Regions from separate parts of the Staphylococcus parequorum genome, predicted to be linked through region 2. Evidence: riboswitches for the same ligand, from Rfam matches in the RefSeq annotation. Region 2 holds a riboswitch; each other region holds the start of a gene.

Region 1 (3,210 bases), 1.3 Mb from region 2:
CTTTGACTACCCACACATCGTTTGCACCTGTTTCAAATATCTCAATCACACGACCAATTGGAGTATCTTCATTAAAAACGGTACAGCCAATGATATCTGAATAATAAAATTCATGTTCTCCAAGCTCTATTTCTTCATGATCACGTTCTTGTAAAAGTGTTTCACCTTTTAAGTGCTCGATATCATTAATGTTATTGATACCTTCAAACGTAAGCATATGCAGTCCTTTATGCATACGATATGAAGCAATTTTAAATTTAAGTGGTGCTTTATCTTTACGTGCTATTTCAACAATTTCCCCAGGTTGAAAACGTTTATCTGTAAAATCAGAATTAGATTTTATTTTTACTTCGCCTTTAATACCATGTGTATTAACAATTTTTCCAACTTCAACTTTCATATATGTGCCTCCGATAAATGTATCTTATAAGTGTTGTGTAATTTTTATGTATTATTTAATTATTATAACATGTATAAATCTAACATAGTAATACATTCCTCACTAGAAAATTTTCTTATTCTCAACTATTTTAAAGCACTGATTATAATATTTCTCATTAAAAAAAGAGCACCTAAAACGGTACTCTTACAAATACTATATTTGTTTAATAAGTTTAAAACTTATTTTTGGTCGTCGAATTTTTTCAAAATACCTTCTCTTGATAAGATATTGTGAACTGTATCAGTCGGTTTAGCACCGTCTTTTAACCATTTAAGTGCTAATTCTTCGTCGATTTTAACTTCTGGTGCTTTCACATTAGATGGGTTGTAAGTACCGATTTGTTCGATATTACGACCATCACGTGGTGCACGAGCATCTGCAACTACGATACGATAGAATGGATTTCTTTTTGAGCCTAAACGTGTTAAACGAATTTTAACTGCCATTTATATTCTCTCCTTTTAATTTCATAAGTATTTATTTTCTACAAGAAATAATGATACCAGTTCTTCTGATATTTGTAAAGAGGTTATCCTTTACCAATTTTAAAAAAACATTTTTTTCTCATCAATCGCCTTGTAAACTACGCGCTTTTGTCAATTTCCTCTTTTCATGCACTTTATACATCTATGATATACCTTATGTTATTTTAAGTCTCTTGACATCTATATTTAAAAACTATACATTGAGACTAAATTAAATAAACGCATGCACTAGGGGTGTTTTTAACTGAGATGAGTACAACTCAAACCCTTTGAACCTGATCTAGCTGAAACTAGCGGAGGAAAGTGTGAAAGATTTTATATCATATATTCAAGGGGCAATCTTGCCTTTTTACAATATCACTATTTTATCATTTCTAATACACAACTTTCTATAGTGAGGGTTGTGTATTTTTTTAATTTGAATTTTTTAAAATTTTAGGAGTGAAAGTTATGAATAAAACTGTTTTAGTAACAGGTAGTAGTAGAGGTTTAGGTGCAACGATTGCAAAAACATTATCGCAACAAGGGTATAATATTATAATCAATTATTACAAAAATAAATCGTTAGCAGAAGATCTTGTTTCTGATATCGGATCAGATTGTGCAATTGCTATTCAAGCTGATATCACAAATAGAGATAATATTGATCACTTAATTGAACAGGCCACTCAATATTTCGGAAAAATTGATGTCGTAATTAACAATGCACTCGTAGGTTTTAAATTTGATCCTACACAGCAAAAATCATTTAAAGATTTAACATGGGTTGATTACCAACAACAAATAGATGGTACTTTAAAAGCTGCCTTCAATGTAACACAAAGTGTCATGCCTCAATTTTTAGAAAGACAGCAAGGTACTATTATTTCTATCGGTACAAATTTATATCAAAATCCTGTTGTACCTTATCATGAATATACAACTGCAAAAGCTGGATTAATTGGTTTTACTCGTAATATTGCTGCTGAACTTGGTCAATTTGGTATTAGAGCCAACGTGGTGTCAGGAGGCCTCTTAAAAACAACTGACGCAAGTGCTACAACGACGCCTGAAGTATTTGACATGATCGCACAAACAACACCGCTTAAGCGTGTGACTTCACCACAAGACATTGCAAACATGGTTGCATACTTAGCTTCTGAACAAGCAAACGGTATAACTGGACAAAATTTCACTGTAGATGGTGGCTTAACGATGAATTAAAAAATTATAATTAGGAGGTGCTTTCTATGTCTGATAAAAATCAAAAACAACTTAATATTGGCGTTTTATTATATGCTTGTGGTCATCACCAAGCTGCGTGGCTAATGCCGAATTCTAGTGTGAATCGTATTGGTGAAATTACTTATTATCAGGAATTAGCTCAACTTGCTGAAAAAGGACTATTCGACGCAGTATTTTTCGCTGATAATCAATCTTTTCCTGCAAAATCTTCTACTGATATGCCAGCATTTTGGTTCGATCCTATCGTCAGTTTATCTGCTATTGCTCATGTGACAACGCACATTGGACTGGTCGCAACAATTTCAAGTACGTTCTCAAACCCTTTTACTGCATCTAGACAATTGCTCAGTCTAGATCATGTATCACATGGACGTATAGGTTGGAATCTTGTCACCTCTATGACAGATTTAGAAGCCTTAAATCACAGTATGGAATTGCTCCCTGATCATAATGAACGCTATGAAATTGCTGCTGAATTTGCAAAAGTGATGAATCAGTTATTCACATCTTGGGATAACGAACATTTTCTACATGATCGAAAAAACAAAAAAATTATTAATGATGATTACATTAATGCTATTAATCATCATGGTAAACATTTCAAAGTTAAAGGACCATCAACAACACCAAGCAGTCCACAAGGTCGTCCAGTAGCTATGCAAGCTGGCGCATCTTCACAAGGTATTGCCTTGGCAACTCAATATGCAGATGCAGTGTATTCAGTATCCTGGAACTTTAAACAAGCACAAGCTTTTCGAGAAAAGCTTGATCAACAATTACAATTATCACAAAACAGTAATAGATATATCAAAATTTTTCCCGGTCTAGTTACATATGTCGCTGAAACTTACGAAAAAGCCTATGCTAAGAAAGAAAAATTAGACAAAGCCTTACCTGTGGAAACTGCATTAAAACAATTAAGTTTCTTTATTCAACAAGATTGTCAAAACTGGGAGTTAGATGAATCCGTGCCTCCCCTACCTCCTGTTGAAGATTTTACAGGACCAGTTGGACGTTACGAAACAATATTGGAAATCATTCGTGATACTCATCCAACTG
Region 2 (3,210 bases):
TTGAAGCAACTAAACAATGTATTAAGCGATTAATGGTGACAGATGAAGTTAAGTATATGCATATTAGCGGACTATCACTTTCAGGACAAATGCATAGTTTAGTGATATTGGACGATAATGACGAACCACTAAGAAATGCCATTCTTTGGAACGATACAAGGACTACACCGCAATGTGAAGTTATTAAAGAAAAACTAGGTGATTATGTGTTAGATAATCCTGTATTAGAAGGTTTTACACTTACGAAATTATTATGGATAAAGGAAAATGAACCTGAACATTGGCGCAATACTAAAGTATTTTTATTACCTAAGGATTATGTTCGATTCAAATTAACTGGCAAGTTAAATATGGAATATTCAGATGCCTCGAGTACATTATTATTTGATCATAAGTGCAAAGCTTGGGATGAAAATATTGGTAAACAATTTGGTGTTCATAATATTTACCCTGAACTTGTAGCTTCACATAAATTAGTAGGCTATATGGACGACAAGATAGCAAAAGAACTCGGACTAAATGCGCAAGTGGCTGTTATAGCAGGCGGTGGTGATAATGCATGTGGAGCGCTTGGTGCGGGAATGATTAAAACGAATGAAACACTCTGCAGTATTGGCACTTCAGGCGTGGTTTTATCATGTGAAAGTGAAAAACATACGGAATATCGCCGAAATATGCATTACTTTAATCATGCATTAGAAGATATGTCTTATGTTATGGGCGTGACACTTGCTGCAGGAGACAGTTTGCAGTGGTTACGCCGAAATATATTAGGACATTTAAGCTATGATGAAATTATTACTGTGGCAAGCCAATCACAGGTTGGCAGTAATGGATTATTATTCACACCCTATCTATCGGGAGAACGTACGCCACATGGGGACTCCAACATTAGAGGGAGCTTTATAGGTTTAAGCGCCTTACACAGTAGAGGTGACATGGCACGGGCAGTTATTGAAGGTATAACTTTTTCTTTATTCGAGTCGATAAAGTATTTACGCGATTGTGGTAAAGATATTCAACATATCGTGTCTATCGGTGGCGGTGCAAAAAGCGACTTTTGGTTGCAATTACAAGCGGATATATTTAATACTGAAATTAGTAAATTGAAATATGAAGAAGGACCTTGTATGGGTGCAGCAATCTTGGCTGTATATGGTCTAGGATGGTATGAAAGTATCGAAGCGGCTACAAAGCAATTTATACGTTATGAAAAATCTTTTAAACCAGATAGTGAGAAGCACAAACAATATATGCTGTATTTTGATTTATATCAAAGTGTATACCGACAAACTCAAAGCCTTACAGCTGGTTTACTAAAAATTTCTAAAGCTAAAACATAGTTACAAGTTGAATTATTTAAAAATAAGTAATAGTATCGACTTTAACACTTAGAAATCAACTTAAATTATAATACCACTTGAAATAATCAATGGAATAGGTTAAGTTGTATGTAATAATTCTTCAACACATATTTAATAATTATTATAAAAAATCAAATAGCTTAAATAACCACTGGAAGTGCCTTGCATAAGGCTGAGACCGAAGTAGTAACTTGGGAATTCCTTGAACCTGATCCAGTTTGTACTGGCGTAGGAAAGTGGCGTTATAAACATGCGAATTCGTTAATCCAACGTCATTTTTCTTACCAGAAAAATGACGTTTTTTATTTGGAGTGAAAACATTGTTTATAGCAATTACACAGTATAAGTATTTAAATTCAGTAGACATTAAGCAGTATATCAATATAGCGCAGTTTATAGACTATTTAATTATCAGAACACCAATGGAGACGACTGAATTGATTGATTGGGTTAATTTGCTTAGCCAATCCGGCTTTCCTAAAAGTAAAATAATTATTCATGACAATTTAACTGTATTAACACGATGCAAGTTACGTGCGATTCATTTTAAAGAAAAAGATGAACGCATAGCGGATTTTAAATGTAATCATCCTGACATCCAAGTCAGTATGTCTACACACGACACAAAACATATAGCGCAAGCAGAAGCATTACAGTTAGCTTTTGTCTTATATGGACATATTTTTAAAACCAGTTCTAAACCGAATCAACATCCAAGAACAGAAAATGAAATAAATAAAGCGTTAAAATTCAATATCCCAATTATCGCGTTAGGTGGTATCAATACACAAACTTTAAAAGAGCTACCTAATGGATTCAAAGGCATTGCAGGGATTTCCATTTTTGCGCAACAAAACATAAATGAAATCAAACAGCTGAAGGAGGCTTGGAAGACGTATGTATGATGTCATAATCATTGGCTCCGGTGTAATGGGTATGTCAATCGCAAGAGAATTAAGTAAATCAGATATCAAAATTGCTGTGATAGATCGTGATATACCAGGGAAACATGCTTCATTTAAAGCTGGAGGAATGCTTGGTGCTCAAAATGAATTTACTGAAGACAGTGATTTGTTTCATATAGCGCGAGAGGCTCAAGAAATGTTCGAGCCACTGAGGGATAGTTTGCTAGATGAAGTAGGCCTAGATATTGAATATCTGGATAGTGGTTTAATTAAACTCGCAAGTAGTATTGATGATAACCCAAGTGTTGAAAAGCAATACAAATTTCTGCATCAATACAACCGAGCTGTGGAATTATTGCCTGCAAAGTCACTGAAACAAAGAACGAATGGCAACGTAATATCAGACAATTTATCCGCGATGTATATACCGAATGATAATCAAATCAATGCCAATAAGTACACGAAAGCATTATTAAAATCGTTAGAACAACGAGGCATTCATCGTATTTACAACACAGAAGTTAGTGAAATAACACCATTAAATCCGGGCTATCGTGTGGTAACGCATACAGATGTGTTAACTGCGGAAAAGGTAATGGTCGCTGGAGGAGCTTGGAGTGGGAAATTATTGAGCCACTACATGCCAAACAGTAGTGTTACAGGAGTTAAAGGTGAAGTGTTACTTGTAGAGCATCCCAATCTGTCTTTAGAAACAACGTTATTTACTACAAATGGTTGTTACGTTGTTCCGAAAATGAAAAATCGTTATTTAATTGGAGCTACAAGTTACTTTGATGATTATTCAGTAGGCGTCTCGCAATTAGGGAAAAAATGGTTGTTACAACAGGCTACGACGCATATTCCTAAATTAAGAGCAGGTAAATTAATCAATCAATGGTCAGGCGTTAGACCTTATACCTCAGGTGAAAAACCCATTATGG
Region 3 (3,210 bases), 1.1 Mb from region 2:
TCGTTTAATCAAGCCGTTTTTAAATTTAAAGGTATCATCTGATTGTTGTGTAGTTGAAACATGTTGTGTTTTTAATGATGGTGGGGCGGATTGCCAAGCATTAGGATGCCACACACCATATTCCGTTAATAGATGCTCATAGTCATGCAATATCTTATTAGGAGGTGCATCGGCTATTATGGCACCATCATAATTTAATAGAATGACACGATCAACATGTTGCCAAATATGTTCTACTTTGTGCTCTACAATTAATACAGTTTGGTCATGCCACAATGCTTTTATTTTTTGCCATAAATCCGCAGTTGCATCCACATCTAGCATTGCTGTTGGTTCATCTAAGAATAGGGTGTTTGCTTGTTGTAACAAAGTTTCTGCAATTGCTAATTTTTGTTTCATTCCACCGCTTAATTGATTAATATGTTGATTTTCATCGACATTTAAATCTACTGCTGCTAAGGCAGATTGAATACGGCTTTCCATTTCATCGCGTGGTACACGCAAGTTTTCTAAAACAAAAGCAAGTTCCTCATATACTTTTGGCATACAAAATTGAGTGTCTGGATCTTGAAAAATAACGCCACAATCCTCATCAATTTGTAATTCATCATATTTCATAGGTAAATCTATAAGATTAGGAACGATACCACTTAAAACGTTTAATAACGTACTTTTACCTGAACCAGAAGGACCTAAGAGCAATACTTTTTCTTTGTCTTTTATATGAAGTGTTAAATTATCAAATATTTTATTATGACCGTTAGGGTATTTTAAACGTAAATTTTTTGTGACTATCAAGTTTATTGCTCCTTATAAATTGTCGTAATCGCTCTGAGTTGCAGGTCTGAATAATTTAGTGACACCAGTTTGATCTAAGGCTTTCACAATATAGTAAGATAAAAGGCCTGCTACGACAATTCCACTTATAAGTCTAAATACTATATATAATGTAAGGTTCCAACCAGCTATTTCACCGAGATAACCATAAGCAAAATCTAATGGCAATGTTGATACTGAAGCCAAGAAACCGGCTAACATTGCAACCATTGCTGAGCGAGATTTATATCTGAAAAGCGCAAAGATGAGTTCACATGCTAATCCTTGTATTAAAGCATAAACCATTGTAGCAATATCAAAACGGCCCATGACAATCGTTTCACCAGCACCTGCAGCAAATTCGGCTAAAATAGCGATACCTGCTTTTGGAATAATAAGATAAGCTACAATAGCTGCCATAAACCAGGCTCCGTAAGTTAGTTCTTCAAAATGAAGCCCTGTAACTTGTAGTGCTTTATAGACAAAATTCCAAATGTTATAAATGACGGCGAAAACTACTGCTATTAATACAGTTACTAGTATCTCAGAAAGTTTTAATCCTTTTGACATATATACTCCTCCTATATAAAAAAACGCACAACCTTCTAGAAAGGTGCGCGTTAAATACAGGCATACGGATACCATTTTTTAATAAGTATCGCAGTACACTTTCCTACGCTAGTTTAATCTAGATCAGGTTCAAAGGGTTTGAGGGTATACCTCATCTCAGTCACTAAACACCCCTAGTGCGAATGATTATTTAATTTAACTCTAATGTATGATTTTTAATCACTTCTGTCAAGGTTGTAAATGAAGCTAATAAAAAATATTATGTATTTCAAGATATATTTAGCCTTCTACTATATTAAAATAGCTATATGTTTCATGTTAGGCGGAAAGTGAGGGAATATGGCAGAAAACTAAAAAAAGAGCGAAACAGCAATCAAAAATTTGATTCTGCATTTTCGCTCCCACAAAGTAGAATAGCTATCAAATAGCTACTACTAGTATAATAATTAAGCCTGACACAGGTATTTATGTCTAAGTGATACTTTTATTAATCAAAAGTATCTTGAATATTTTTTTGCGTTTCTTCGCTATTTTTTTCAGATGAATCTTTTTCATCTTTTAATTTATCTTCAGTTTCTTTAGCTTTTTCAGCTGCTTTTTTATTTAATTCTTCTTTACTCATAAACAAAACACTCCTTCATGTTTAATCATCTATACAACCTAAATACCACGAAGAGCAAAGGGCTAAACAAAAGTACTTAAAAAATGGAGGAGAAAACTGTAAAATTAAAAGTAATATTAAATAAATTGTTTAGAGTAAAGGTATATGTGGAAATTTGACTATACAACTAATTTATATCATACTATAGACTTATTTATTGAGATTATTAAAGACAAGAGCTAAATGTTAATATATAATAACTTTGAGGTGAATGGTATGTCTTTTATGAAGAAACACGCTGAGATATTATATAGTTATATTATAGGCATCGTTTCGCTTTTCACAGGTCTCATCATTTTAATTAATTTACCAATGATTCATAAATTAAATGGCAAAGGTAAAATTGATTTACACATTCATAATGTATGGGATTTTATAAACGCATTTTTTGCTGAAATAATTAGGGTAATGAGCAATTACATAGGGAATTTTCCAGTAGTTAGCGCCATTTTAATAATTATATTTGGCATTGGATTAATTATGCTAGGAATGACTTTATTTAGAACAACACGATATGACTACGATATTTCAATATTCTTTTTAGTTATTGGTATTCTCTTCTTTATCATAACGCTAATCTTGATGACCCAAGTTTATAGTTTTTTCGCTATTATTTTCGTAATACCATTTGTGATTCACATTGGTTATATCGTTTATAAAGATGAGTTAAATAAAGAACATAGAAAATATCATTATTTATGGATTATTTTCAGTTATGGGTTTAGTTATTTGATAACACAATTGGTGTTATATGGAAGAATTGAGAGTGATGAAATTATACCAATTGACATCTTAAGCGTTAACACATTTTTCATAATTATGTGGTTACTGGGACAAATGTCAATTTGGAATTTCTTATTCTTAAGAAGATCATTACCATTAACAAAACAGGAATTAGGCGAAGAAGAACCAGAATTATCTAGAACGAGTAAAGACACTGTAACGAACCAAACGATGGAACGTTGGAAAACTTTACAAGACAAAACGACAGAATTTACGCGTAAGACTCGTAGAAGTGTAGATATTCAGAAAGCAAGAGATAAGAAAGATAAATTTATTGAAAAATGGAAGAATATTATTGATATACAAGATGATGATGTTCCAAATTGGATGAAGAAACCAAAATGGATTAAACCTAGTTATGTAGAATTATTTTGTGGCGC

The links. A riboswitch is a leader RNA that binds a small molecule or an ion and turns the genes downstream of it on or off. The one in region 2 is predicted to bind thiamine pyrophosphate.
Region 1: another riboswitch for thiamine pyrophosphate. It lies ahead of AAA453_RS10045 (3-oxoacyl-ACP reductase); the one in region 2 lies ahead of AAA453_RS02260 (thiamine phosphate synthase).
Region 3: another riboswitch for thiamine pyrophosphate. It lies ahead of AAA453_RS11115 (ECF transporter S component); the one in region 2 lies ahead of AAA453_RS02260 (thiamine phosphate synthase).

Annotation. Positions count from the first base shown of each region.
Region 1 covers NZ_CP150682.1:2,061,179-2,064,388, forward strand. The annotation lists gene rimM (ribosome maturation factor RimM) at 1-400, opposite strand, end outside; gene rpsP (30S ribosomal protein S16) at 622-888, opposite strand; TPP riboswitch at 1,148-1,246, shown strand; gene AAA453_RS10045 (3-oxoacyl-ACP reductase) at 1,378-2,130, shown strand; gene AAA453_RS10050 (LLM class flavin-dependent oxidoreductase) at 2,157-3,210, shown strand, end outside.
Region 2 covers NZ_CP150682.1:490,005-493,214, forward strand. The annotation lists gene xylB (xylulokinase) at 1-1,343, shown strand, start outside; TPP riboswitch at 1,508-1,616, shown strand; gene AAA453_RS02260 (thiamine phosphate synthase) at 1,676-2,269, shown strand; gene AAA453_RS02265 (NAD(P)/FAD-dependent oxidoreductase) at 2,262-3,210, shown strand, end outside.
Region 3 covers NZ_CP150682.1:2,259,431-2,262,640, reverse strand. The annotation lists gene AAA453_RS11120 (ABC transporter ATP-binding protein) at 1-798, opposite strand, end outside; gene AAA453_RS11115 (ECF transporter S component) at 811-1,386, opposite strand; TPP riboswitch at 1,470-1,571, opposite strand; gene graF (glycopeptide resistance-associated protein GraF) at 1,874-2,008, opposite strand; gene auxA (lipoteichoic acid stability factor AuxA) at 2,264-3,210, shown strand, end outside.